Streptomonospora nanhaiensis: one gene and its partner. Each later gene encodes a partner of the first gene's protein in a complex. Links are inferred from orthologs where the notes say so. Each region holds a gene or a part of one and is shown on either strand. Other genes may lie near its edges.

Region 1 (14,113 bases):
CGTTGCTGGTGAACCCCTGCGGCCGGCCGGAGCGGTCGACCGAGGTCACCACGGCCACACCGTTGGCGAACCTCCCCATGATCAGCCGCATCCGAACGGAGTCGACCACCTCGGCGGGCATCAGGACCTCCCCTGCCGCCCCGCCGGCCGCCGGGGCTCGGCGGCCGGGGGCGCGCTGTCGCACAGCACGATCGCCGACCATGTTCGAGACGGCGTCGAGCCCCGGTTGAGGGCGCGGGAGGCGGCGGGAGCGGCGGGGCGCAACGGCGCGGGGCCCGCCGCGCGGCCCTGTGCGGGCGTGCGGCGGGCCCCGGTGGCGGGCCCGGTCCGGTCCGGGCCGGGCGTTGGGCTGTGCGGCCTACTGGGCGATGTCCAGGCGCAGGGCCTGGGCACCGCGCAGGTAGACGTGCTGCAGCTCGGCGCGCGGCCGGTCGGTCTCGACATGGGCCATCAGCCGCACCACGCGCGGCAGGGCGTGCGGCACCGCGATCTCGGTGGCACACATCAGCGGGACGTCGGTGAATCCGATCTTGCGCGCCGCCAGGGCGGGGAACTCCGAGCTGAGGTCGGGCGTGGCCGTGAACAGCACGCTGATCACGTCGTCGGTGGTGAGGTCGTTGCGGCGCATGACCTCGGCCACCAGCTCGGCGGTGGCCTCCAGCACGAGGTCGCGCTCGTCGCCCTCGACCTGGACCGCACCCCGGATCGCTCGTACTGCCACTTTCGCCCGTCCTTTGCACTCTCGTTCTCGGCCGCGGCCGCCGCCGTGCGGCGCGGCCGAGCGGCGGCGCGCGGGTCGGGCCCGCGCGCCGCCGGGATGATCACATACCCGCGGCAGTGTAAAGCTCGCTGACCTCGTTGGCGGTCAGCGCCCGCATGGTGCCCGGCTTGAGGGTGTTGATCCCCACCGGGCCGATCTGCGTGCGCGCGAGGTCGGAGACCGGGTGCCCCACCGCGTCCAGCAGCCGCCGCACGATGTGCTTGCGCCCCTCGTGCAGCCGGACCTCCACGAGCGCCTGCGGCTCGCCGTTCTCCACGACGCGGAAGGAGTCGACCTCGACCGGGCCGTCCTCCAGTTCCACGCCGCCGCGGACCTCGCGCACCACCTCGCGCGGCACCGGTCCCGGCACCTTGGCGATGTAGGTCTTGACGACCCGGTAGCGCGGGTGGGTGAGCCGGTTCGCCAGCTCGCCGTCGTTGGTCAGCAGGATCAGGCCCTCGGTCTCGGTGTCGAGCCGACCGACGTGGAAGAGCCGCTCCTCGGTCTGGCCGGTGTAGTCGGCCAGGGTGGGGCGGCCCTCGGGGTCCCACATGGTGCTGACCACGCCGCGCGGCTTGTGCAGCGCGAAGTACAGCTTGTCGGGGGCGGTGACCACGCGCATGCCGTCGACCCGGATCTCGGAGGCCTCGGGGTCGACCCGGGCGCCGAAGCGGCGCACGGTGTGGCCGTCGACGGTGACCCGGCCGGCCACGATCAGCTCCTCGCTGGCGCGGCGGCTGGCCACGCCCGCCTGGGCGAGCGCCTTCTGCAGCCGGATGCCGCCGGGGACGTCGGTGTAGGTGTCGCGGTCGTCGTCGGCGCGGTCGTCGTCGCGCGGGTCGTATTCGGCGCGCAGCGTGTTCAGCCGGGCGCGCGCCGCCGGGGACAGGTCGCGCTCGGCCTGGCCGCCGCCGCGCGGCACGCGGCTGTCGCGGAAGTCGCGGGCGGCCGGGCCGCGGCCCGTGGCCCGGAACTTGTGGTCGTCGCGGCGGGTGTAGACGCGGGAGGACGAGCGCGCGGGACGCTCGGACCGCTCCGACCGGTCGGTGCGGGCGGTGCGATCGGCGCGGTCCGCGCCCCGGCGAGCGCGGCTGTCGGCGCCCCGGGCCGAGCCGGCGCGCTCGCCCGGCCGGCCGCGCCCGCCCCGGTCGGTGCGCTCGAATCGGTCGTCGCGGGAGGACCGGTCGGACCGGTCGGCGCGCTCCCGCTGGTCGCGGTACTCGCGGTGGTCCCGGCGGTCGCGGTCGCGGCCCTCGCCGCGGGCCCCGCGGTCGTCGCGGGCGGGCCGGCCGCCGCGCGCCGGGGAGTCGCCCCGGCCGGGCCGATCGTCGCGGGCGGAGCGCCCGTAGCCGCCCGGGCCGCCCGAGCGCGCGGGGCGTTCGCCCCGAGCGCCGCCGCCGGCGCGGTCGGACCGCTCCGCCCGGCCGCCCCGCGCGAAGCGGTCGCCGGAGGAGCCGCGGGCCGCCCCGCGGTTGCCGTCACGCCCCGTAGAGCCGGAGGCCCCGCGGGCGCCGCCGCGCGGGCCCCGGGCCGAGGTGTCGTGGTCGCCGCGCTCACCGCGCGGGGCGGACCGGCCGCGCTCGGCGCGGCGGTCGTCGTGGTCCCGCTCACCGCGGGATCGGGAGTTCTTACGTGGCGTGTTCACCGGTGTCGTCAAAACCTTCGATGTCGTCAGGCAGGAAGGGGGCGAGGTCGGGGAGTTCACCGAGGTCGCGAAGGCCAAGGCGCTCCAGGAAATAGGTGGTGGTGCGGTAGAGCAGGGCGCCGGACTCCGGGTCCTGTCCGGCCTCCTCGATCAGGCCCCTCAGTACGAGGGTACGCATAACCCCGTCGCAGTTCACACCGCGCACCGCCGAGACCCGTCCGCGCGACACCGGCTGGCGGTAGGCCACCACCGCCAGCGTCTCCAGCGCGGCCTGGGTCAGGCGGACCTCCTGGCCCTCCTTGAGGAAGTGCTCGACCACGGCCGCGCACTCGGGCCGGGTGTAGAACCGCCATCCCTCGGCCACCTGGCGCAGGTCGAACCCGCGCCCCTGCGCGGTGTACTCGCGCGACAGCTCGGCGAGCACCCGCGCGATCTCGTCGACCGGGCGGTCGAAGGCCCGCGCCAGGTCGTACTCGGCGACCGGCTGGTCCACCACCATCAGCACGGCCTCCAGGTCGCGGCGCAGCTCCGCCGCGCCGTCGCCGCCGGCCGCCGCGGGCCGGTCCGCCACCGCCTCCTCGTGCTCCACCGCGCTCACTCCTCGTCCTCGCCCTCGCGCTTGGCCTGGTCGAACTCGTCGGACACCGCGATCGCGCCCTGGGCGCTGCCGGTCCAGGTGATCACCAGCTCGGCCAGCGGCTCGGGCTGGTCGAACCCCACACTGGCCGCCCGGTACAGCTCCAGCAGCGCCAGGAACCGCGCGACGACCTCGAAGGTACCGGCGCAGTCGGCGGTCAGCTCGGCGAACGTCAGCCGCCCGTGCTCGCGCAGCGCCCGCACCACCAGTTCGGCCTGCTCGCGCACCGAGGTGCGGGTCTGGTGGATGTGGGTCACCGGGACGCTGGGCGGCTCGCGGGGGGTGAACACCCGCGCCGCCAGCATCGCGAACTCCTGCGGGCCGAGCTTGATGAACACGTCGGGGCGCGCCTCGGCGAACCGCGGCTCCAGGCGCACCGCGCGCGGGAAGCGCCGCCCCTGCGCGGCCAGGCGCCCGGCCAGCACGGCGGCGGCCTCCTTGTAGGCGCGGTACTGCAGGAGGCGGGCGAACAGCAGGTCGCGCGCCTCCAGCAGGGCGAGGTCGGCCTCGTCCTCCACGTCGCCGCGCGGCAGCAGCCGCGCCGCCTTGAGGTCCAGCAGCGTGGCGGCCACCAGCAGGAAGTGGCTGGCCTGGTCGAGGTCCCAGTCGTCCTCGTGGGCGCGGATGTGGGCGATGAACTCGTCGGTGACCTTCGACAGCGACACCTCGGTGATGTCGAGCTTGTGCTTGGAGATCAACCCGAGGAGCAGGTCGAAGGGCCCCTCGAAGTTGTCCAGGTGCACCTGGAATCCGCCGTCGGAGACGGCCTCGCCGCCGGGAGCGCTCATGGGCGCGCCCGCGGCGAGGCCGGGCTGGTCTGGGTCATCGTTCCAGGGTGGCACCGTTGAACCGGTGCCCTGTTCACGTCTCGCTCAGCCGCCGCACCAGCATGCTGGAGGCGCCGTGCTCCTCGAAGTCGGCCAGCAGCACCGCCACCGCCTCGCGGACGATGCGGCCGCGGTCGGCCGTGAGGCCGTGGTCGCCCCGCAGGGTCAGCCGGGTCTGCTCCAGCGCCAGCAGTTCGGGCGCCGAGATGTAGACGGTGATCTTCTCGTCGTGGCGCTGGCGGCCACTGGGCCGCGGCGGACGCGCCGGACGGGCGCGCGGCACCGGCCGCGTGGTGCCGGAGGCCCCGGCCGAGCGGGCGGCCGGCGGCTCGGGCGCCGATGGTGCGGGCTCGGGTCCGGTGGGCTCCGACGACCGGAAGAACAGCTCGTCGGCGCCCGGCAGCGTCACACGTCGTGTCCGCTGATTGGCCACCTGGCCAGCACCTCCTTCGCGAGCTCCCGGTAGGCGTTGGCACCCGCCGACGACGAGTCGAAGCGGGTGATGGGCTCCCCGGCCACGGTGGCGTCGGGGAAGCGGACGGTGCGGTTGATGACGGTGCCGTAGACCTTGTCGCCGAACCCGTCGATGATGGTGGCCAGCACCTCGCGCGCGTGCAGGGTGCGCGGGTCGTACATGGTGCCCAGGAAGCCGTCGATGACCAGGCGCTCGTTCAGCCGCTCCTGCACCTTCTGGATGGTGTCCATGAGCAGCGCGACACCGCGCAGCGCGAAGAACTCGCACTCCAGCGGTACGATCACGCCGTCGGCGGCGGTGAGCGCGTTGACGGTGAGCAGGCCCAGCGACGGCTGGCAGTCGATGAGCACGACGTCGTAGTCGTCGATGACCGGGCGCAGGGCGCGCGAGAGCATGTGCTCGCGGGCGACCTCGCCCACCAGCTGGACCTCGGCCGCCGACAGGTCGATGTTGCTCGGGATGAGGTCGAGGCCGTCGACGTCGGTCTTGATCAGGACGTCCTCGACGGTGACGTCGCGCTGCATGAGCAGGTTGTAGACGGTGAGGTCGAGCTCGCGCGGATCCAGCCGCCCCAGCCCCACCGACAGCGCGCCCTGCGGGTCGAAGTCGACCAGCAGCACCCGCCTGCCGTACTCGGCGATCGCCGCGCCGAGGTTGATCGTCGTTGTGGTCTTGCCGACCCCGCCCTTCTGATTACACAGTGCTACGATGCGTGCCGGACCGTGGCTGTCCAACGGCGCCGGTACCGGGAACTCCGGTTTCGGTCTGTTCGCTTGCAGTGCCGCCCCCGTGCTGCGCGTTTCCCCCCATGGGTTGCTCGCCGGGGAGTCCGGCATGTTTTCGTCGACGGGGCCGACCGGCTCCGCGTCGTCGTACTCCGACCAGCTCACAACCCTTGACCTCCCTACGGACCCGCCGGCGCCGGGCGGTTGGGCGCCCCGCGCGGCCGGCCGTCGGAAAAACTCAATATGTCGACAGCGACCAACCGTCGTGCGGCGACTCTAGAACGACGGCACGCAATGATTCAACGCGACACTCTACGGCCTCGCCCGCGGGTAGCGGGCCGGTTCGCGGCGGCGGCGGCGCCGGACGGCCGGCGGCGGGGTCACGTGGCGGCGTTGGCCCGGGGGTGGCTGGCCGCGTACACCTCGCGCAGGCGGTCCACGGTCACCATCGTGTAGACCTGGGTGGTGGTCACCGAGGCGTGCCCCAGCAGCTCCTGCACCACGCGGACGTCGGCGCCGCCGTCGAGCAGGTGGGTGGCGAAGGAGTGCCGCAGCGTGTGCGGCGAGATGTCGGTGAGCCCGGCGCGTTCGGCCGCGGCCCGCAGCACCGACCACGCCCCCTGGCGGGTCAGCCGCCCGCCGCGGGCGTTGAGGAAGAGCGCGGGCACGCCCCGGCCCGACGCCGCCAGCACCGGGCGGGCCCGCACCAGGTAGGACTCCACCGCGCCGCGCGCGAACCGGCCGATCGGCACCAGCCGCTCCTTGCCGCCCTTGCCGCGGAACCGCACCACGCTGACCTCGCCCGAGCCCGCCTCCCCGGCGCTGACCCGGGTGAGGTCGTCGACGTCCAGGCCCACGGCCTCGGAGATCCGCGCGCCGGTGCCGTAGAGGAGTTCGAGCAGGGCGCGGTCGCGGGCGGCGCGGGGGTCGCCCTCGGCCGGGACCGCGCCCAGCAGGGACTCGATGGTGTCCAGCGAGACCGCCTTGGGCAGCCGACGCGGCGGCGCGGGCGGGCGCACGCCCCCGGCGGGGTCGGCGGCGGTGATCCCCTCGCGCAGGGCGAACCGGTGCAGCCCGCGCACCGCCACCACGGCGCGGCCGGCGGAGTTGGTGCCCAGGGGCGGGTGGTCGGGGTCGCCTTCGCGCAGGCGGCGCAGGAACTCGGTGACGTCGGACTCGGTGACGCCGTCGAGCGCGGTGACACCGCGCGCGGCAAGGAACGCGAGGTAGCGGTTGAGGTCGCGGCGGTAGGAGGACAGGGTGTTGTCGGCCAGGCCGCGTTCGACGGCGAGGTGGTCGAGGTAGCCGCGCACCACCGAGACCAGCGCGGCACCGGGCTGCCGCGCAGGGGACTCGTGCCGCTCGGCCGCTGTCACGATCACCGTCTTCCGCCGCTGGGGAGGTCAACGCGGCCGATCATGCCACACGGCGCCGACATTCGCCGGGCGACACGGCGATATGCGCGCAAGCCTCCCCAAGCATCCCCAAGCACTCCCAGGTAGCCCGCAATGCGGACAACCCGTCCGCGCTCGCGCCCCGCGCGGCGGGGCGCGAGCGCGGGGCGCGGTCGCTCAGTCGGCGTCGGGAGCCGGCCGCAGGTCGGCGAACCCGGCGCGGGCGGCCGCGGCGGCGGCCAGCACCCCGATCACCGCGGCGCCGTTGTGCACGCGCCCGGCGAGCACGGCGGCCTCGGCCTCGGCCAGCGGGACCCAGGCGGCGGCCAGGTCGGCCTCCTCGTGCTCGCGGGTGAAGGCGACCTCCGCCTCGTCCAGCGCGTGCAGCCCGCGTCCCAGGAACACCTGGATGCGCTCGCTGGAGAACCCGGGCGAGGGGAAGAAGTCGGCCAGCTCATACCAGCGCTCGGCGCGGTAGCCGGCCTCCTCGGCCAGCTCGCGCTGGGCGGTGCGCACCGGCGGCTCGCCCTCCTCGTCGCGCACGCCGGCGGGCAGCTCCCACAGCCGGTGCCGCACGGCGTGCCGGTACTGCCGGATCATCAGCACGCGGTCGTGGTCGTCCAGGGCGAGCGCGGCGACGGCGCCGGGGTGTTCCAGCCGCTCACGCGGCACGGTCTCGTGCCCGCCGCCGGCGGCGGGCATGCGCACCCAGTCGACCACCGTGGAGGTCTTGGCGCCCCGGTAGACCTCGCTGGTCCGGTCGACCGGCCAGGACTCCGGGCTGTCGGCGAGCGCGGCGGCGCCGGGGCCGGCGGCGCTCATGCGCGGCCGACCGCGGCGGAGCGCTCCAGGGCGGCCGAGACGAGCCCGTGGAACAGCGGGTGGGCCCGGGTGGGGCGCGACCGCAGCTCGGGGTGGGCCTGGGTGGCGATGAAGAACGGATGCTGCTCGCGCGGCAGCTCCACGTACTCCACCAGGCGGCCGTCGGGCGAGAGCCCGGAGAACACCAGGCCGGCCTCTGCCAGCTGGTCGCGGTAGGCGTTGCTCACCTCGTAGCGGTGGCGGTGCCGCTCGGAGACCTGGGCGCGGCCGTACAGCTCGCGCGCCAGGGAGCCCTCGGCGAGGTCGGCGGGGTACAGGCCCAGCCGCATGGTGCCGCCCATGTCGCGCTCGCCGGCGACCACGTCGGTCTGGTCGGCCATGGTCGCGATGACGGCGTGCTTGGCCTTGTCGTCGAACTCGGCGCTGTTGGCGCCCTCCAGGCCCACGACGTTGCGCGCGTACTCGATCACCATGCACTGCAGGCCCAGGCAGATGCCCAGCAGCGGGATGCGGTTCTGGCGGGCGTAGCGGATGGCACCGAGCTTGCCCTCGATCCCGCGCACGCCGAACCCGCCGGGGATCAGCACGCCGTCGACGCCCGACAGCTCCCGCTCGGCCCCCGCCTCGGTGGCGCAGTCGTCGCTGGCCACCCAGCGCAGGTCCACGCGGGTGTTCTCGGCGAACCCGCCGGCGCGCAGCGCCTCGGTCACCGACAGGTAGGCGTCGGGCAGGTCGATGTACTTGCCCACCAGGGCGATGGTGACCTCGTGGGCGGGCTGGTGCACGCGGCGCAGCAGGTCGTCCCACTCGGTCCAGTCGACGTCGCGGAAGGCCAGGCCCAGGCGGCGCACGACGTAGGCGTCCAGGCCCTCGCGGTGCAGCACCTTGGGGATGTCGTAGATCGAGGGGGCGTCGGGCGTGGAGACCACACCGCCCTCGTCCACGTCGCACATCAGGCTGATCTTGCTCTTGAGGCTCTGCGGGATGGGCCGGTCGGCGCGGCACACGATCGCGTCGGCCTGGATGCCGATGTTGCGCAGGGCGGCCACCGAGTGCTGGGTGGGCTTGGTCTTCAGCTCGCCCGAGGGGCCGAGGAAGGGCAGCAGCGACACGTGCAGGAAGAAGCAGTTGTCGCGGCCGATCTCGTGCCGGATCTGGCGGACCGCCTCAAGGAAGGGCTGGGACTCGATGTCGCCGACCGTGCCGCCGATCTCGGTGATGACGATGTCGACGTCGGCGGACTCCATGGCGTAGATCCGCGCCTTGATCTCGTTGGTGATGTGCGGGATCACCTGCACGGTGTCGCCGAGGTAGGCGCCCTGGCGCTCCTTGGCGATCACGCTGGAGTAGACCTGGCCGGTGGTGACGTTGGCCGACGCCGACAGCTCGGTGTCGAGGAAGCGCTCGTAGTGGCCGATGTCGAGGTCGGTCTCGGCCCCGTCGTCGGTGACGAACACCTCGCCGTGCTGGAACGGGTTCATCGTTCCCGGGTCGACGTTGAGGTAGGGGTCGAGCTTCTGCATGGTGACCCGCAGGCCGCGCGACTTCAGCAGCCGCCCGAGGCTGGAGGCGGTCAGGCCCTTTCCGAGACTGGAGGCGACACCGCCAGTGACGAAGAGGTGTTTGGTGCTCGCGGCGGATGCCAAATGATGCTCCCGTGGTCGTGAGGCGACGGCCGTCCCGCTTTCGATCGGACGTCCGTGCGGTGCCCGGTGCCGCGGTCAGGCTGGTCGTCGGCGACCTCGGACTCCACGGGCCACCAGGATAACAGTGCCGGGCACCTGGGCCGATACACGCCCCGGACGCGGCCCGCCGGGCGCGACCTCAGTCGGGGAACCCGCCGGCGCGCCCCAGGAGCGCCGTGGGCGGCTTGCCCAGCAGCGACCCCAGCCAGGTGCCCGTTCGGGCGGTGGCGGCGGAGTCGACGCCCGTGGCGACCCCGCTGCGGTCCAGCAGGTACACGAGGTCCTCGGTGGCGATGTTGCCGGTCGCGCCGGGCGCGAACGGGCAGCCGCCGAACCCGCCGACACTGGCGTCGAGCACGTCCACGCCGTGCTCCAGGGCGGCGTGGGCGTTGGCGTAGCCGGTGTTGCGGGTGTTGTGGAAATGGCAGCGCAGCCGCACGCCCGGCGCCGCCGCGCGCACCCGCGCGAGCAGGTCGGCGACCTGGCGGGGCACGCCCACGCCGATGGTGTCGGCGACGGCGATCTCGACGGCCCCGGCCTCGGCGGCCGCACGGGCGACGGCGGCCACGCGCCCGGGGTCGGTCTCGCCCTCGAAGGGGCAGCCGAAGGCCGTGGAGACGGTGGCGCTGACGGGGGTGCCGGCCTCGGCGGCGGCCGCGGCGATGTCGGCGAAGGCGGCGGTCATCTCCTCGACGGTGGTGCCCTGGTTGCGCCGGCAGAACTCGTCGGTGGCGGGGATGGCGACGTTGACCTCGTCCACCCCGGCGGCCAGCGCGCGGTCCAGTCCCCTGCGGTTGAGGACCAGGCCGATGTAGGAGACGCCCGGGGTGCGCGGGACCGCCGCCATGACCTCCTCGGCCCCGGCCATCTGCGGCACCCGGCGCGGGTTGACGAAGCTCACGGCCTCGATGCGGCGCGCGCCGGCCTCGACCAGCCGCCGGATCAGCTCGACCTTGTCCGCCACCGACAGGGGCGTGTCCTCGTTCTGCAGGCCGTCGCGCGGCCCGACCTCGACGATCTCCACCCGCTCCGCCGCCGCCATGCCGTCCGCCCTTCGTCGCGCGCCCGCGGCGCCGCCCGGCACGGCGGCGCCTTTTGCGCCCAGGGTAGTGCGGCGGGGCCCGCGCGGTCAGCGCAGGGCGAGTGCGGGGCGGACCTCCCAGGTGGTCCACACCGGGCGGTAGCCCATGCGGTTCCAGAAGGGGCCCGACAGCGGGTTGAGCATGGCGTAGTTGAGCAGCGTGACCTGCACGTTGTGGGTGTCCAGCGCCTGGTGGGCGTGGCTGACCAGGGCGGTGCCGATGCCGCGGCCGCGCTCCTCCTCGGCCACGACGCCGTAGCCGATGTGGGCGGCGGGCGCGCTGCGCACCAGCGGCGCGGCCCAGCGGGCGCGGTCGGGCGGGGAGACCCAGATCAGGCCGACGGGGCGGCCGCGGCGCTCGGCCAGCCAGATCCACGACGGCGAGCGCGCCAGCGACCGGGCGGCCACGCCGCGGGTCTGCTCGGCGGTCTCGGGCTGGACGAACACGCCGCCGAAGTGCTCCTCGTAGCGGTGCTCCTCCATGAGGAGGCTGACGATCTGGGTGAGGTCCTGGGAGTCGGCCAGCCGGATGGTGACGTCGCGGGGCGGCAGCGAGGGCGGCACGCCGCGGCGCCGCTCGCGGGCGGCCAGCACGCTGTAGGGCTGCAGGCCGTGCCACTGCAGCGCGGAGACGGCGCTGACGTCGCGCGCCGGCCAGGTCAGCAGGGCGGCCGACTCCGACCCGGTGCCGGTGGGCAGCTGCTGCAGCTGGTCGCGCCAGCTCGACAGCAGGGAGTCCAGGGCCCGGCGGGGGTCGGGGCCGCCGACGACGGGAGTGAGCCAGTGCTGGTCGGGCATGCCCCAGGTGCGCCCGACCTCGCCCGGCTGGTGCCAGGTGTAGCGCATGGTGCCGGCGGCGACCGGTTCGCCGTTCTCGTCGCACACCGTCAGGAGCGGATAGGTGCTGGACCGGGGGCGCGTGGGCGCGGGCAGCAGCGGGTCGACCGCCCGCCAGCGCTGGGCCGCGGAGTTCACCAGCCGGTCGAACTCGGCACCGCTGCCGGGCAGCTCGTCATGCCGCACCCGAGCGACATAACCGCCCATCCCACCTCCCTGGCCGCGCATACCGCATACCTGCCTTCCGCCCGCCGACGCGGCGTGCCGGCGACCGATCAGCGGTCACATACCGTTGCAACACGGACACAAAGACCGTAGCGCCTTCGGCGCGCATTCGCCCGCCGACCCGGCGAGAATTCCCCGGATCGTTTTGAAATTGTCGCCGTGCAATTTCATCGGCGACAAAGCCCGGTCCGCCCTACGGTAGCCGATCGGGATCCCCTGCCACCACGGGGGTCCGGCCCCGCAGAAGGGGCGCTGAAATGCGCGGACGCGCCCGAACTCGGCGAACGCACGCGGCGTCGGCACATGCATTCGCCGGTCACCTCCAGCGCGAACGGCGCAGCGTAACCATGGCGCACCGCAATTCACTCTGCGTGTCATTCGGCGGCCGATTTCGTCATTTCCGCACTTCAGCGCGCCGGAGGGGGCGAGAGGGGAACGGAGTACTCTACCGGCCCGGGCGCGCGGCGCAAACACGCCGGCGGGGCCGGGGCCCGCCCGCCCCGGCCCCGCCGCCCGGTGACGCAGCGTCAGCCGGGGTCAGCTCACCCCGGCGGCGTCCATGCCGCGCAGCTCGCGCTTCAGCTCCTTGATCTCGTCGCGCAGCCGCGCCGCCAGCTCGAACTGGAGGTCGGCGGCGGCCTGGTGCATCTGCTCGCCGAGCTGGTCGATGAGCTGGGCCAGCTCCGCGCGCGGCATGGCGCTGACGTCCTTGGAGCGCTCCTGTCCCGCCCCGGCCAGGCCGGGCACCGGAGCCTTGGGGCTGCGGTAGCCCGAGCCGATCAGCTCCTCGGTGTCGACGTCCTCGCGCGCCAGGGAGTCGAGGATGTCGGCGATCCGCTTGCGCAGCGGCTGCGGGTCGATCCCGTGCTCCTCGTTGTAGGCCAGCTGCTTGGCGCGGCGCCGGTTGGTCTCGTCGATGGCGTTGCGCATGGAGTCGGTGATGTTGTCGGCGTACATGTGCACCTGCCCGGCGACGTTGCGGGCGGCGCGGCCGATGGTCTGGATCAGCGCGCTGGAGGAGCGCAGGAACCCCTCCTTGTCGGCGTCGAGGATGGCCACCAGGGAGACCTCGGGGAGGTCCAGGCCCTCGCGCAGGAGGTTGATGCCCACCAGGACGTCGTACTCGCCCACGCGCAGCTCGCGCAGCAGCTCCACCCGGCGCAGGGTGTCGACCTCGCTGTGCAGGTAGCGCACGCGGATGCCCAGCTCGGCGAAGTAGTCGGTGAGGTCCTCGGCCATCTTCTTGGTCAGCGTGGTGACCAGCACGCGTTCGTCGCGCTCGGCGCGCAGCCGGATCTCGTGCACGAGGTCGTCGATCTGGCCGTCGGTGGGCTTGACCACGACCTCGGGGTCGACCAGGCCGGTGGGGCGGATGACCTGCTCCACGACGTCGCCGCCGCTCTGGCGCAGCTCGTAGGGGCCGGGCGTGGCCGACAGGTACACGGTCTGCCCGATGCGCTCCACGAACTCCTCCCACTTGAGCGGGCGGTTGTCCAGCGCCGACGGCAGCCGGAACCCGTGGTCGACCAGGGTGCGCTTGCGGGAGGCGTCGCCCTCGTACATGCCGCCGATCTGGGGCACCGTGACGTGGGACTCGTCCACGACCAGCAGGAAGTCCTCGGGGAAGTAGTCCAGCAGGGTGTTGGGCGGGCTGCCGGGCGCGCGGTCGTCGAAGTGCAGGGAGTAGTTCTCGATGCCCGAGCAGGTGCCGACCTGGCGCAGCATCTCCAGGTCGTAGGTGGTGCGCATGCGCAGCCGCTGGGCCTCCAGCAGCTTGCCCTGGTTCTCCAGCTCGGTGAGGCGTTCGGCGAGTTCGGCCTCGATGCCGGCGATGGCGCGCTCCATGCGCTCGGGGCCGGCGACGTAGTGGGAGGCCGGGAAGAGGTACATGTGGTCGGCCTCGCCCAGGACCTCGCCGGTGAGGGGGTGCAGGGTGAGCAGCCGCTCGATCTCGTCGCCGAACATCTCGATGCGGATGGCGAGCTCCTCGTAGACCGGGATGATCTCGACGGTGTCGCCGCGCACGCGGAAGGTGCCCCGGGTGAACGCCATGTCGTTGCGGGTGTACTGCATCTGCACCAGCCGGCGCAGGAGGTCGTCGCGGTCGATCTCCATGCCGACCTCGAGGGCGGCCATGCGGTCGACGTACTCCTGCGGCGTGCCCAGGCCGTAGATGCACGACACCGAGGCGACCACGACGGTGTCGCGCCGGGTCAGCAGGGAGTTGGTGGCCGAGTGGCGCAGCCGCTCGACCTCGTCGTTGATCGAGGAGTCCTTCTCGATGTAGGTGTCGGTCTGGGGGACGTAGGCCTCGGGCTGGTAGTAGTCGTAGTAGGAGACGAAGTACTCCACCGCGTTGTTGGGCAGCATCTCACGCAGCTCGTTGGCGAACTGCGCGGCGAGGGTCTTGTTGGGCTGCATGACCAGGGTGGGCCGCTGCAGCTGCTCGACCATCCAGGCCACGGTGGCGGTCTTGCCGGTGCCGGTGGCGCCGAGCAGGACGGTGTCGCGGTCGCCGGCGCGGACCCGGCGGGTGAGTTCGGCGATGGCCGCGGGCTGGTCGCCCGCCGGGGTCATCTCCGAGACGACCTCGAACGGCGCCATCTTGCGCTGGATGTCGGTGACCGGCCGCACGCTGCCTCACTCCCCTCGGGACCACTGGTCCTTCCACGGTATAGCCCGGGTGCGACAACACCGGCCGCGCGCGGCGGATTCCCCGCTCCCCCGGCTCAGGCGCGGGCGCTCAGGTCGGCCCACAGCTCGGCGACCCGCCGGTCGAGGTCGGCGGGGGTGCCGGAGTTGTCGATGACGACGTCGGCGGCGGCGCGCCGCCGCTCGCGGGTGGCCTGGGCCTTGATGCGGGCGCGGACCTGGTCGGCGGGCATGCCGCGGTTGGCGACCACCCGCGCCACCTGCTCCTCCTCGGGCAGGTCGACCACCACGACCACGTCGTAGAGCGCGCCGAGGTCGTTCTCGACCAGCAGGGGGACGTCGTAGACC
Region 2 (14,264 bases), 3.2 Mb from region 1 along the record:
AGGTCCACGCCCCGGTTGTGCGCCACCAGCAGGCCCAGGATCAGCGGGGTCGCCAGCATCAGGGTGCCCCACCGCACCCCGCCCACGAGGCTGAGCGCCGCGGCGATCGCCAGCCCCAGGCCCAGCAGCGCCACGACCGCGCGCTCGTCGATGCGCCGGTTCAGCAGCTGCTCGAACATCGCCGGCCCCCGGTTGGGGTCGCGCATGGCCATCCACGCGCCGATGTAGAGCAGCAGGCCGGTGAGCCCGGCCAGCCCGGTCACGGCGAAGGCCATCCGCCACACGATGGGGTCCACACGCGTGTAGGCGCCCAGCCCGGCGCACACGCCCGTGATCAGGCCCCGCTCGTTGTCGCGGATCAGCTCCACCGGCTCGGCGGGATCCGACGCGCCAGGCGCGCCCGAGGAACCGTGCGCCCATCGGTCCTCGGGCGCGCCTGGCGCGTCCATCCCAGAAGGCCCGCCATCGGCCGCCGGGGCCGCGGGCTCCTCGTGCTCCCGCCGCTCCGGTCCGTCCATCGGCCCTCGCTCGTCACTCACCGTCCGCACCCACCGCCGTCCGCCGGGTCCTTCGCATGTGCCCCATCCTGGCCGCCCGCCTCCCGTGCTGCCCATCGGGATCTACCCTGACCCCACCCTGAGCCCGCGCCGCCCGCACCCGGGGCGCGCCCCTGATGACCGCGCGCCCGCGCAGGGGGCATGCTGGAGGACATACCGAGACACCCCGCCGCGCCCCGGGCGCGGCGGCGGGCAACGGCCCGGCGCCCCGCGCGGGCCGCCCGCGGCCCTGCGGACGAGGAGACACGGACACGGTGACCGACACGGCGACCCGAACGCCCCCGGCGCCACAGCTGACCCGGCCGCGCAGCGGCCGGCTCGTCGCCGGCGTGGGCGCCGGACTCGCCCGCCACCTGGGCATCGACCCCGTCGTGGCCCGGCTGGCGCTGCTCGCCCTGGCCTTCGGCGGGATCGGGATCGCCGTCTACGTCGTCCTGGTGCTGTTCACCCCGGTCGCCACCGAGGACCCCGCCGACACCGCCGAGCCCGACACCACCCGGCGCAAGGGCCGCGACATCAGCCAGCTCATCGCCTACTGCGCGCTCGCCGGCGGGCTGGGCGTGCTCGCGCTGCTGTTCGGCGGCTGGTTCCAGCCGGTGCTGTGGTTCATGGTGTTCGGCGCGCTGGGCGCCACCATCCTGTGGCAGCAGGCCAACCCGGCCGTGCGCGAGGAGTGGATGGCCTCCACCGTGCTCGCGCAGTCGGGCAAGAGCTGGGCCCGCACCGGCGCGGGCGTGCTGCTCGTGGTCATCGGCGCCATCGGCTTCCTCGCCTTCCAGCAGCAGCTCACCGCCGCCCGCGCCGGCCTCACCTTCGCGCTGACCATCATCGCCGGGATCTCCCTCATCGTCGCGCCGTGGATCATCGGCCTGGTGCGCGAACGCGACCGCGAGCGCCGCGAGCGCATCCGCAGCCAGGAGCGCGCCGAACTCGCCGCCCACATCCACGACTCCGTGCTGCACACCCTCACCCTGATCCAGCGCCGCGCCGAGGACCCGCGCGAGGTGCAGCGCCTGGCCCGGGTGCAGGAGCGCGCGCTGCGCAGCTGGCTCTACCAGCGGCCCGCCGACGCCGAGACCACGGTCAAGGCCGCGCTGGAGCGGGTGGCCGCCGAGGTCGAGGAGGCCCACGGCGTGCCGATCGAGGTCGTGTGCGTCGGCGACTGCCCCATCGACGACGGCGTCCAGGCCGAGCTGCGCGCCGCGCGCGAGGCCATGGTCAACGCCGCCAAGTACGCCGGTACCGACAGCATCTCGGTGTTCGGCGAGGTCGAGCCCGAGGAGGTGCTGGTGTTCGTGCGCGACCGCGGCGCCGGCTTCGACCTCGACGCCATCCCCGAGGACCGCATGGGCGTGCGCGGCTCCATCCTGGGCCGCATGGAGCGCCACGGCGGCAGCGCCCGCATCCGCACCGCGCCCGGCGAGGGAACCGAGGTGCAGCTGCGCATGCCGCGCGAGAGGGAGGAGCCGGCCTGACAGGCGCCCGGCGGGCGGGTTGGCCGGAGCCGGGCAGGAGGGGGTATTCCCGCGCCGGGCGGGGGTGGGTACAGTCCAACGTGTGGACGACCAGAACAGCACCTTTGCCTCCGGCGCCGCCGTACCGCGCGTCGTGATCGTTGACGACCACCGCCTCTTCCGCAGCGGCGTGCGCGGCGAGCTGGGCGACGCCGTCGACGTCGTCGGCGAGGCGGGCGACGTCGACAGCGCGGTCCGCGAGATCGCCGACAAGCGCCCCGACCTCGTGCTGCTCGACGTCCACCTGCCCGGCGGAGGCGGCGGCGAGGTACTGCGCCGCGTCCTGCCCCAGCACCCCGAGATCCGCTTCCTGGCGCTGTCGGTCTCCGACGCCGCCGAGGACGTCATCGGCGTGGTGCGCGGCGGCGCGCGCGGCTACGTCACCAAGACCATCTCCGGCCGCGAACTCGCCGACGCCATCGTGCGGGTGGCCGACGGCGACGCCGTGTTCTCCCCCCGCCTGGCCGGGTTCGTGCTCGACGCCTTCTCGGCCACCGACGCCCCGCCCATGGACCCCGAGCTGGACCGGCTCACCCAGCGCGAACGCGAGGTGCTGCGGCTCATCGCCCGCGGCTACGCCTACAAGGAGGTCGCCAAGGAGCTGTTCATCTCGGTCAAGACGGTCGAGACGCACGTCTCCTCGGTGCTGCGCAAGCTCCAGCTGTCCAACCGGCACGAGCTGAGCCGGTGGGCCACCGCGCGCAAGCTCGTCTAGCGGCCGAGCCCGGGCCCGCCGCCGGCGCGGCGGCGGGCGCGCGGCCCGCAGGACCTCAGCGCAGCGCGTCCAGCATCCGGGCCAGGAACACCGTGCCGTCGGCGGCGCCCACCACCCGCACCGGCGGGCGGCCGTCGCCCAGGTCGCGGTTGAGGCGCATGTCGGCCAGGGTCATGCCGCGCGTGAACTCCCCGCGCAGCTCCACCCGCACCGGCACCTCCACCGTCTCGGTCGCCACCGCCTCGTCCAGCAGGATCGCGGCGGCCAGCGGGTCGTGCATCGCGCACTGGCGCTCCCCGAACACGGTGGAGTACCAGCCGGCGTAGAAGTCCAGGAACGCCGACGCGGTCTCGGCGCGCCGCCCCGCCACCGTCTTCAGCTCCTCCAGCCACGCGGTCGTGGCCACCGTCCGCATGGTGACGTCCAGCGGCACCAGCACCGCGTCGAACCCGGCCGCCAGCACCGTCTCGGCCGCCTCGGGGTCGGCGACGACGTTGGCCTCGCCCCACGGGGTGACGTTGCCCGGCGCCCGCACCGCGCCGCCCATCACCACCACCCGGCGCAGCAGCCGGGGCAGCTCCGGCTCCAGGCTCAGCGCCAGCGCGATGTTGGTCAGCGGGCCCAGCGCGAGCACGTCCAGCGCGCCGGGCGCCGAACGGGCCGCGCGCACCAGCATCTCGGCGGCCGAGTGGTCCACGGGCGCCCCGGCGGGCGCGGGCAGGTCCACCTCGCCCAGCCCGTTGCGGCCGTGCACGTGCTCGGCCGAGCGCGGCGGCTGCGCCAGCGGCCGGGCGGCGCCGCGCGCCACCGGCACCTCGGGGCGGCCGTACAGCTCCAGCAGCCGCAGCGCGTTGTCCGTGGTGACGTCGACGCCGTTGTTGCCGAAGACGGTGCCCACGCCGACGATCTCGGCGTCCGGGCCGGCGGTGACGTAGGCCAGGGCCATGGCGTCGTCGATCCCGGGATCGCAGTCGACATAGATCCGCACCGGTGTGCCTCCTTCAGCGACGTCGTCGGCGGGCACGGGGCGGCCGCGCCCCGACAAGGGTAGACACCCGGTGCGCGGCCCCCGCGGGCGGCCCGGTCGCGCGCGGCGGGCCTACCGGAGCCGGGGGCGGGGGTCGGTGGGCGGGCCGGGGCGGCGCGCCGCCGGCCGCAGCGCCTCGCGGGTGCGGCGGCGGGCGAGGGCCCGCACCCGGTCGGCCTCCCAGGCGCGCGGCCGCACGTCGAACACGCACGGGTAGTGGTCGGGCCCCAGCCCGTTCTCGGGCGGCATCGCGATCGTCCCGCCCTCCCGCACCCGCAGGTCGTCCGTGACGAACGCGCGGTCGATGGACCGGCCGTCGGGCGTGGTGGCGGGCGGCGGCCCCGAGCCGAACCCGTCGCGCAGCCGGGCGCCGGCCAGGTCGGTGAACACCGCCTCGGGGGTGGGCATGTTCATGTCGCCCAGGATGACCGTGCGGCGCAATGGCGCCCCGTCGGGCCCGCGCAGCGCGGCGTCCAAGAAGTCCCGAAGCCGCTCCCGGTAGGCCAGGCCGGGGCCGCGGTCGTAGGAGTACACGCGCCCGGACTCGTCGCGGCCCATGTGGAGGGGCGGCACCTGGACCGAGGCGATCCGCACGGCGCCGAAGGGCCCTTCGGCGGTGGCCAGCAGCATCCCCTTGGGATGCCACTTCAGCTCCTTGCCGGTCCGCCAGTGCAGGAAGCGCAGGGGCGGCGGGGGGACCTCGATCCAGCGCAGGTCGCTCAGGGGGTAGCGGGAGGCGATCCCGATGCCGAGCTTGCCCACCCCGGGGATGTGGGAGTCGCTGGCCGGGCGGGACTCCGCGTGGACCTCCGGCCAGCCCAGCCCCTCGACCAGCCGGTTCAGCTGCCGCGACCCCCGCGTGCAGTCGAGTTCGCTCACGGCCACGATCTCGGGCCGGTGCCGGGCCAGGGCGGCGGCGAACCGCTCGGTGCGGTCGCCCGGCGCGTAGTCGCCGGCCTCGTCCACCAGCCGCCCGCCGGCCACGTTCGCGCACGCGACGACCAGGCCCCGGCTCCTCGGCCGGTCCGGCGCCGCACCCGCGCTCCCATCCCCGCCGTCCTCCGCCATTTCCCGCTCCTCCCCGTAGCGCGCAGCGCACCCGCTGGGGAGGCCACTCTAGGGACGACCGGCGCCGCACGGGGAGTCCCCGGCCTGTGGACAACCGGAGCACGGCGTGGCCGGTTCGTCGCACACTGTGCGTGTCCGCCGGCCGCCCACCCGATCGGAGCCCCGCCGTGTACCGAGTGCTCACCGCCACCGCCCTCGTCCTGGCCGCGGCCGCCGCGGCGCCCGCCCTCCTACGCCCCCGGGCGCGCGCGGTTCGGGCCCCGGCCGCCGCGCGGCCGTTTCCCCCGGCGCGGCCACGGCACCGGCGCCGGCCGCGCCCGGTCCGGCGGCAGCCGCCCCCCGAGCCCCGTAACCTGGGAGGCGTGTCGTCCTCCCGTACCGCATCGCCGCTCCTCGAAGGTCTGAACGCCCCGCAGCGCGAAGCCGTCACCCACGCCGGCAGCCCGCTGCTGATCGTCGCCGGGGCCGGCTCCGGAAAGACCAGGGTGCTCACCCACCGCATCGCCTACCTGCTCGCCGAACGCGGCGTGCGCCCGGGCGAGGTGCTGGCGATCACCTTCACCAACAAGGCCGCCGCCGAGATGAAGGAGCGCATCGAGGCGCTGCTGGGCGGGCGCGTGGCCAACGCCATGTGGGTCATGACGTTCCACTCGGCGTGCGTGCGGATCCTGCGCCGCGAGGCCGGGCGCCTGGGCTACCCCAGCAGCTTCACCATCTACGACGCCGCCGACTCCCGCCGGCTGATGCAGCTGGTGTGCAAGGAGCTGGACCTCGACCCCAAGCGGTTCCCGCCCAAGTCGTTCTCCGCGCAGGTCTCCAACCTGAAGAACGAGCTTGTCGACTACGACACCTTCAGCGAGCAGGCGCAGAGCGCCCAGGACAAGAAGCTCGCCGAGGCCTACACGCTCTACCAGCGGCGGCTGCACGAGGCCGGCGCCATGGACTTCGACGACCTGATCATGATCACGGTCAACCTGCTCCAGATGTTCCCCGAGGTCGCCGAGCACTACCGGCGCCGGTTCCGGCACGTCATGGTCGACGAGTACCAGGACACCAACCACGCCCAGTACGAACTCGTCCGGCTCCTCGTCGGCGAGGACACCCCCGGTGCCGCCGTGCCCGCCTCGGAGCTGTGCGTGGTCGGCGACGCCGACCAGTCCATCTACGCCTTCCGCGGCGCCACCATCCGCAACATCCTGGAGTTCGAGCGCGACTACCCCCAGGCCCGCACCATCCTGCTGGAGCAGAACTACCGCTCCACGCAGACCATCCTGTCCGCGGCCAACGCCGTCATCGAGCGCAATTCCGACCGCCCGCCCAAGAACCTGTGGTCGGAGCAGGGGCACGGCCCCGCGATCGTCGGCTACGTCGCCGACAACGAGCACGACGAGGCCGCGTTCGTCGTCCAGGAGATCGACCGGCTGACCGACGACGGCGCCTGCTCCCCCGGCCAGGTGGCGGTCTTCTACCGCACCAACGCCCAGTCGCGCGTGTTCGAGGACGTGTTCATCCGCACCGGCCTGCCCTACCGCATCGTCGGCGGCGTGCGCTTCTACGAGCGCAAGGAGATCCGCGACATCCTCGCCTACCTCCGGGTGATCGCCAACCCCGAGGACACCGTCAGCCTGCGCCGGATCCTCAACGTCCCCAAGCGGGGCATCGGCGACCGCGCCGAGGAGACCATCGAGCTGTTCGCGGCCCGCGAGCGCATCTCCTTCGCCCGCGCCCTGCGCCGGGCCGAGGACGCCGTGCCGGTGCTGGCCACCCGCTCCCTCAACGCCATCCGCGACTTCGTCGCGCTGCTGGACGAACTCCGCGAGATCGCCGAGGAGGGCTCGCCCGCCGAGATCGTCGAGGCGGTCCTGGAGCGCACCGGCTACCTGTCGGAACTGGCCAACTCCAAGGACATCCAGGACGAGAGCCGGGTGGAGAACCTGGAGGAGTTCGTCGAGGTCGCCCGCGAGTTCGAGAGCACCTTCACCGGCCCGCTCTACGCCGAGGACGAGGACGCCGACATCGCCCAGGCGGAGTCCGGCGAGGCGGCGCCCCCGGCGGAGCGCACCGGTGGCACCGGTGGCACCGAAGGAGCCCAGGACGGCGCGGGCGACGGCCCGCGGCCCGAGGCGCCCGAGCCGACCCTGGTCGACTTCCTGGAGCAGATCTCCCTGGTGGCCGACACCGACCAGATCCCCGACGCCGACGACAGCGGCGGCGTCGTGACGCTGATGACCCTGCACTCGGCCAAGGGTCTGGAGTTCCCCGTCGTCTTCCTCACCGGCCTGGAGGACGGCGTCTTCCCGCACATGCGGACCCTGGGCGAGAAGTCCGAACTGGAGGAGGAGCGCCGCCTGGCCTACGTCGGCATCACCCGCGCCCAGGAGCGGCTGTACCTCACCCGCTCGGCCGTGCGCAGCGCGTGGGGCGCACCGTCGTTCAACCCCCCGTCGCGCTTCCTGGACGAGGTCCCGGCCGAGCTGATCGACTGGCGCCGCGCGCAGTCGTCCATGGCCGCCGCAGCGCCGCGCCGCCGCGTCGAACCCCCCTCGCGCAGAGCCGCCACGGGGGCGAGCGCAAACGTGCCGTCGCTGTCCCCGGGCGACAAGGTCACCCACGACTCCTTCGGCCTGGGCACGGTGCTGCTGGTGGACGGCGTCGGCGACAAGACCAAGGCGCGCATCGACTTCGGCGCCGACATCGGCGAGAAGGACTTCCTGGTGAAGTACGCGCCGATCGAGAAGCTGTGAGGCCGCGCCGCCCCGGCGGGCCGGGGCGGCGCGGCGACCGGCCGCCGGTCAGCCGATCGCGTCAAGCTCGGCGAGGTCCTCGGCCGACAGCGTGAGACCCGCGCCGGCGGCGTTCTCACGCAGGTGCGCAACCGACGAGGTGCCGGGGATCAGCAGGATGTTCGGCGACCGGTGCAGCAGCCAGGCCAGGGCCACCGACATCGGTGCCGCGTCCAGCCGGGCCGCCACCGCCGAAAGCGCCGAGGACTGGAGTGGGGTGAACCCGCCCAGCGGGAAGAAGGGCACATAGGCGACGCCGTCGGCGGCGAGTTCGTCGATCAGCTTGTCGTCGTGGCGGTGGGCGAGGTTGTACATGTTCTGCACGCAGACGATCGGCGCGATCGCCCGCGCCTCGGCGACCTGCTCGGCCGTCGCGTTGCTCACGCCCAGGTGCCGGATCAGCCCCTGCCGCTGGAGCTCGACCAGCGCCTCCAACGGCTCGGCCGGCGAGCCGGGCTGGGGCCCCCGGGCGTCGCCGAGCCGCAGGTTGACCAGGTCGAGTACGTCCAGCCCGAGGGTTTCAAGGTCCTCGTATACGGCGCGGCGCACGTCCTCGGGCGTCCGGGCCGGCGGCCAGCCGCCCTGCTCGTCGCGGATCGCGCCGACCTTGGTCGCGATGCGCAGCGAGTCGGGGTAGGGGTGCAGGGCCTCCCGGATCAGCCGGTTGGTGACGCGCGGTCCGTAGGCGCCGCTCGTGTCGATGTGGGTGATGCCGAGGTCGACGGCCTCGCGGAGCACGGCGATCGCGCCGTCGTGGTCGGCGGGCGGCCCCATGACGCCGGGGCCGGCGAGCTGCATGGCGCCGTAGCCGAAGCGGGTGACGGTCAGGTCGCCCAGGGACCAGGTGCCGCCGGGAAGCGAGGTGGGGAGCGAGGTCATTCCAACGTCCTTCGTCGTGGGTTGTCCGGCCCGTGGTGCACAACGGATGGCTGCCAGTATGGGAGGGGAGCTTCCCATCGGGAAGTAGGCACCTGAAAGTGCGTAAGGCACCAACGGGAGTGTGAGGAGCGGTCCATGGTGACGACGACGGCGGCCCAGAGGAGGGCGCGGGCCAAGGCGGAGTACAACGCCTTCATGGCGGAGTGCCCCAGCCGCAAGCTGCTCGACCGGATCTCCGACAAGTGGGTCGCCCTGGTCCTGGCCGCCTTGGGCGGCGACGGCCTGCGCCGAGAGGACGCCGACCACGTCGGCGGTCCTCGGGCGATGCGCTACTCGGAGCTGGCCCGCCTGCTGGCCGGCGTCAGCCAGAAGATGCTCACGCAGACGCTGCGTGCGCTGGAGCGGGACGGCCTCGTCACCCGCACCGCGACGCCGACGGTCCCCGTCACGGTCTCCTACGAGCTGACCGACCTCGGGGTCTCGCTGTACACGACGATGCGCGGCCTCAAGGTCTGGGCCGAGAGCCACATGGACGACGTGCTCGCCAACCGAGCGGCGCATGACGCGCGCGAGAACGAGGTGGACCAGTAGGTGGGGGAGCGGAGGCCCGCGTCATGGAGACCGGACGCGGGCGGGCTCGCGGAAGCTGTCACGAGCACTGCCGGAAGCCGGTAAGCTTCTCAACACCGACCGAACGAAGCTGGCGGTTACGCCTGCGTCGGAAGTCGGTCGCCTCCACTCCGACTGACTGTCACGAGCACTCGGGACAAGCGGGTAGAGTAGAGAGCACAACAAAGCGGAAACGCGGAGATTGATCCGCCCCGTGGGGGAAGAGCCTTTGCGGGCCTGCCGATTGAGTGGGTTCGGGGTTTGTACCCGGTGAGCGGTTGCTTCTTGAGAACTCAACAGCGCGTGTATGACATTCTTTGTGCCATGTTTGTTTTGGCCCCGTTGAACACCCTCGGGTGTTCGGGGTTCCTTTGATGGGTCCGCCCTGTGTGGGTGGGCCGGTCAGGATTGAAGACCTTTAATGGAGAGTTTGATCCTGGCTCAGGACGAACGCTGGCGGCGTGCTTAACACATGCAAGTCGAGCGGTAAGGCCCTTCGGGGTACACGAGCGGCGAACGGGTGAGTAACACGTGAGCAACCTGCCCCTGACTCTGGGATAAGCCGGGGAAACCCGGTCTAATACCGGATACGACACCGGGTCGCATGATCTGGTGTGGAAAGTTGTTTCGGTTGGGGATGGGCTCGCGGCCTATCAGCTTGTTGGTGGGGTAGTGGCCTACCAAGGCGGTGACGGGTAGCCGGCCTGAGAGGGCGACCGGCCACACTGGGACTGAGACACGGCCCAGACTCCTGCGGGAGGCAGCAGTGGGGAATATTGCGCAATGGGCGGAAGCCTGACGCAGCGACGCCGCGTGGGGGATGACGGCCTTCGGGTTGTAAACCTCTTTTACCACTGACGCAGGCCCCCATATCGGTGGGGGTTGACGGTAGGTGGGGAATAAGGACCGGCCAACTACGTGCCAGCAGCCGCGGTAATACGTAGGGTCCGAGCGTTGTCCGGAATTATTGGGCGTAAAGAGCTCGTAGGTGGTGTGTCGCGTCTGCTGTGCAAGTCCGGGGCTTAACTCCGGTTTTGCAGTGGATACGGGCATGCTAGAGGTAGGTAGGGGAGACTGGAATTCCTGGTGTAGCGGTGAAATGCGCAGATATCAGGAGGAACACCGGTGGCGAAGGCGGGTCTCTGGGCCTTACCTGACGCTGAGGAGCGAAAGCGTGGGGAGCGAACAGGATTAGATACCCTGGTAGTCCACGCTGTAAACGTTGGGCGCTAGGTGTGGGGGCTTTCCACGGTTCCCGTGCCGTAGCTAACGCATTAAGCGCCCCGCCTGGGGAGTACGGCCGCAAGGCTAAAACTCAAAGGAATTGACGGGGGCCCGCACAAGCGGCGGAGCATGTTGCTTAATTCGACGCAACGCGAAGAACCTTACCAAGGTTTGACATCGCCGGTAATCCATCAGAGATGGTGGGTCCTTTTTGGGATCGGTGACAGGTGGTGCATGGCTGTCGTCAGCTCGTGTCGTGAGATGTTGGGTTAAGTCCCGCAACGAGCGCAACCCTTGTTCCATGTTGCCAGCACGTGATGGTGGGGACTCATGGGAGACTGCCGGGGTCAACTCGGAGGAAGGTGGGGATGACGTCAAGTCATCATGCCCCTTATGTCTTGGGCTGCAAACATGCTACAATGGCCGGTACAGTGGGCGTGCGATGCCGTGAGGTGGAGCGAATCCCTAAAAGCCGGTCTCAGTTCGGATTGGGGTCTGCAACTCGACCCCATGAAGGTGGAGTCGCTAGTAATCGCGGATCAGCAATGCCGCGGTGAATACGTTCCCGGGCCTTGTACACACCGCCCGTCACGTCATGAAAGTCGGCAACACCCGAAACTTGTGGCCTAACCCTTCGGGGAGGGAGTGAGTGAAGGTGGGGCTGGCGATTGGGACGAAGTCGTAACAAGGTAGCCGTACCGGAAGGTGCGGCTGGATCACCTCCTTTCTAAGGAGTCTTTTGAGCCGGTTGTTTTTCCGTTATGCCGGCGGACTCGTAAGTGGACCTGGTTGGTTCTGCCTGGTTTGTCTGGGTGGTTCTTTCTGGGATGGCATGGAGATGTTGTCACGCGCTGTTGGGTGTCTGAGGGGGCAACCGTTGGTTGTTTCCTGCTTGCCACCCTGATGAAGACCCGTGGTCTCAAGCCTCTGTGAGTGGGGTTTGTGGGGTTGTGGTTGGGTGTGTGGCTGGTGTTTTGATTTGTGGATAGTGTGCGCGAGCATCTTGTATCTGTGGTGGCCAAGTATGTGTGGCATACGGTGGATGCCTTGGCACCAGGCGCCGATGAAGGACGTGGGAGGCCGCGATAGTCCACGGGGAGTTGTCAACCGAGCTGTGATCCGTGGGTGTCCGAATGGGGGAACCTAGCCCGAGTTGTGTCGGGTTGCCGCTGCCTGAATGTATAGGGCGGTTGGTGGTGACGCGGGGAAGTGAAACATCTCAGTACCCGCAGGAAGAGAAAACAATAGTGATTCCCTGAGTAGTGGTGAGCGAAAGGGGATGGTGGCTAAACCGCGGGCGTGTGATAGACGGCAGTCGTTGCGTTCGTGGGGTTGTGGGGCGTGTCTGTACTGGGTCTGCCGGCCTGGTGTGGGGTGTGTTCTGTTAGCTGAAGCCGTTGGGAAGCGGCGCCGTAGTGGGTGAGAGTCCCGTAGGTGAAGGCAGGGCATGTCTCATTGGATGCGTTCCCGAGTAGCGCGGAGCCCGAGGAATTCCGTGTGAATCTGGCAGGACCACCTGCTAAGCCTGAATACGTCCTGGTGACCGATAGTGGACGAGTACCGTGAGGGAAAGGTGAAAAGTGCCCCGGTGAGGGGTTGTGAAATAGTACCTGAAACCGTGTGCTGTCAAGCCGTCAGAGCTCTGCTTTGGTGTGGGGTGATGGCGTGCCTTTTGAAGAATGAGCCTGCGAGTCGTGGTGTGTGGCGAGGTTAACCCGGGTGGGGTAGCCGTAGCGAAAGCGAGTCTGAATAGGGCGTTGAGTCGCATGCTGTGGACCCGAAGCGGGGTGATCTACCCATGGCCAGGGTGAAGCGGAGGTAAGACTTCGTGGAGGCCCGAACCCACCAGGGTTGAAAACCTGGGGGATGAGCTGTGGGTAGGGGTGAAAGGCCAATCAAACTCCGTGATAGCTGGTTCTCCCCGAAATGCATTTAGGTGCAGCGTTGTGTGGTGCTCCCTGGAGGTAGAGCTACTGTTTGGCTGATGGGCCCGACAAGGTTACTGAGGTCAGATAAACTCCGAATGCCGGTGGAGTGGAGCATGGCAGTGAGACTGCGGGGGATAAGCTTCGTAGTCGAGAGGGAAACAGCCCAGATCATCAGCTAAGGCCCCTAAGTGTGTGCTAAGTGGGAAAGGTTGTGGAGTTGCTGAGACAACCAGGAGGTTGGCTTAGAAGCAGCCATCCTTTAAAGAGTGCGTAATAGCTCACTGGTCAAGTGATTCTGCGCCGATAATGTAGCGGGGCTTAAGTACACCGCCGAAGCTGTGGAGCCTGCACGCGAGTGTGGGTTGGTAGGGGAGCGTCGTGCGTCCGGTGAAGTTCCAGAGTGATCTGGGGTGGAGGGTGTGCGAGTGAGAATGCAGGCATGAGTAGCGATACCGGAGTGGGAAACTCCGGCGCCGATTGACTAAGGGTTCCTGGGGCAGGTTAATCCGCCCAGGGTGAGTCTGGACCTAAGGCGAGGCCGACAGGCGTAGTCGATGGATAACGGGTTGATATTCCCGTACCCGTTTGTGCGCGTCCATGTTGATAGCCCTGATGCTAACCGGGCGTGTCTGGGGTTGGGCCTTCGGGTCTGGCCTTGTGGTGCGTCTGGGATCCGATGGGTGTGTAGGCAAGTGATGGGGTGACGCAGTGGGGTAGCTCTACCCGGCGGTGGTTGTCCGGGGGTAAGCGTGTAGCCCGGGGTGTTGGTAAATCCGTGCCCTGTGAGGGGTGAGGCGTGATGCCGAGCCGTTTTTGGTGAAGTGAGTGATCCCGTGCTGTCGAGAAAAGCCTCTAGCGAGTGCGCAGGCGGCCAGTACCCGAAACCGACGCAGGTGGTCAGGTAGAGTATACCGAGGCGTTCGGGTGAACCGTGGTTAAGGAACTCGGCAAATTGTCCCCGTAACTTTGGGAGAAGGGGAGCCCTGTCTGGTGATGGGCCTTTGCGTCTTGAGCTGGGTGGGGTCGCAGATACCAGGGGGAAGCGACTGTTTATTAAAAACATAGGTCCGTGCTAAGTTGTAAGACGCTGTATACGGACTGACGCCTGCCCGGTGCTGGAACGTTAAGAGGACTGGTCAGCCCCTTTTTCGGAGGGGTGTCGCTGGGAATCTAAGCGCCAGTAAACGGCGGTGGTAACTATAACCATCCTAAGGTAGCGAAATTCCTTGTCGGGTAAGTTCCGACCTGCACGAATGGCGTAACGACTTCCCCGCTGTCTCAACCGCGGGCCCGGTGAAATTGCAGTACGAGTAAAGATGCTCGTTTCGCGCAGCAGGACGGAAAGACCCCGGGACCTTCACTATAGCTTGACATTGGTGTTTGGGATGGTTTGTGTAGGATAGGTGGGAGCCTGTGAAGCTGTCACGCTAGTGGTGGTGGAGGCGTTGGTGAAATACCACTCTGGCTGTTTCGGGCATCTAACCTTGGGCCGTGATCCGGTTCGGGGACAGTGTCTGGTGGGTAGTTTAACTGGGGCGGTTGCCTCCTAAAGGGTAACGGAGGCGCCCAAAGGTTCCCTCGGCCTGGTTGGTAATCAGGTGGTGAGTGTAAGTGCACAAGGGAGCTTGACTGTGAGACGGACGTGTCGAGCAGGTGCGAAAGCAGGGACTAGTGATCCGGCACCGGCGTGTGGAAGTGGTGTCGCTCAACGGCTAAAAGGTACCCCGGGGATAACAGGCTGATCTTCCCCAAGAGTCCGTATCGACGGGATGGTTTGGCACCTCGATGTCGGCTCGTCGCATCCTGGGGCTGGAGTTGGTCCCAAGGGTTGGGCTGTTCGCCCATTAAAGCGGCACGCGAGCTGGGTTTAGAACGTCGTGAGACAGTTCGGTCCCTATCCGCTGCGCGCGTTGGAGACTTGTGGAGGGCTGTCCCTAGTACGAGAGGACCGGGACGGACG

What was found.
Region 2: the proteins of uvrB (region 1) and HNR12_RS19425 are in contact, whole or in part, in a crystal structure (PDB 7EGT), measured with the Thermus thermophilus proteins. The link is inferred for Streptomonospora nanhaiensis from one-to-one orthologs. Residues at the interface, in WP_096411307.1 of Thermus thermophilus: Glu23, Leu25, Arg26, Asp27, Gly28, Glu29, Arg30, Phe31, Arg55, Glu326, Asp327, Phe328, Glu379, Ser382, Gln383, His398, Gly400, Arg401; in WP_096412145.1 of Thermus thermophilus: His654, Arg656, Phe657, Gln666, Asp668, Glu669, Lys680, Arg681, Leu682, Ser683, Lys685, Tyr686, Ala687.

What each region holds. Positions count from the first base shown.
Region 1 is NZ_JACCFO010000001.1:1,162,012-1,176,124, forward strand. What follows is about bases 11,200-14,113. They hold uvrB (excinuclease ABC subunit UvrB), read right to left. Parts: upstream 13,748-14,113; coding sequence 11,651-13,747; downstream 11,200-11,650. Other genes in these bases: coaE (dephospho-CoA kinase), read right to left, coding at 13,843-14,113. In the rest of the region: HNR12_RS05005 (flavin reductase family protein), read right to left, coding at 1-121; aroH (chorismate mutase), read right to left, coding at 359-721; HNR12_RS05015 (pseudouridine synthase), read right to left, coding at 822-2,405; SMC-Scp complex subunit ScpB, read right to left, coding at 2,389-2,976; HNR12_RS05025 (segregation and condensation protein A), read right to left, coding at 3,000-3,830; HNR12_RS05030 (hypothetical protein), read right to left, coding at 3,904-4,278; HNR12_RS05035 (ParA family protein), read right to left, coding at 4,275-5,234; HNR12_RS05040 (site-specific tyrosine recombinase XerD), read right to left, coding at 5,450-6,448; HNR12_RS05045 (NUDIX domain-containing protein), read right to left, coding at 6,641-7,285; HNR12_RS05050 (CTP synthase), read right to left, coding at 7,282-8,931; HNR12_RS05055 (hydroxymethylglutaryl-CoA lyase), read right to left, coding at 9,110-10,012; HNR12_RS05060 (GNAT family N-acetyltransferase), read right to left, coding at 10,100-11,095. UniProt on the Escherichia coli protein: The UvrABC repair system catalyzes the recognition and processing of DNA lesions. A damage recognition complex composed of 2 UvrA and 2 UvrB subunits scans DNA for abnormalities.
Region 2 is NZ_JACCFO010000001.1:4,386,197-4,400,460, forward strand. What follows is about bases 4,870-7,934. They hold HNR12_RS19425 (UvrD-helicase domain-containing protein), read left to right. Parts: upstream 4,870-5,243; coding sequence 5,244-7,625; downstream 7,626-7,934. Other genes in these bases: HNR12_RS19420 (endonuclease/exonuclease/phosphatase family protein), read right to left, coding at 4,870-4,881; HNR12_RS19430 (aldo/keto reductase family oxidoreductase), read right to left, coding at 7,674-7,934. In the rest of the region: HNR12_RS19400 (PspC domain-containing protein), read right to left, coding at 1-449; HNR12_RS19405 (ATP-binding protein), read left to right, coding at 812-2,032; HNR12_RS19410 (response regulator), read left to right, coding at 2,115-2,786; HNR12_RS19415 (nucleoside hydrolase), read right to left, coding at 2,842-3,774; more of HNR12_RS19420, read right to left, coding at 3,886-4,869; more of HNR12_RS19430, read right to left, coding at 7,935-8,543; HNR12_RS19435 (winged helix-turn-helix transcriptional regulator), read left to right, coding at 8,679-9,134. UniProt on the Escherichia coli protein: A helicase with DNA-dependent ATPase activity. Unwinds DNA duplexes with 3'-5' polarity. Translocates on single-stranded DNA with 3'-5' polarity. Initiates unwinding more efficiently from a nicked substrate than double-stranded DNA.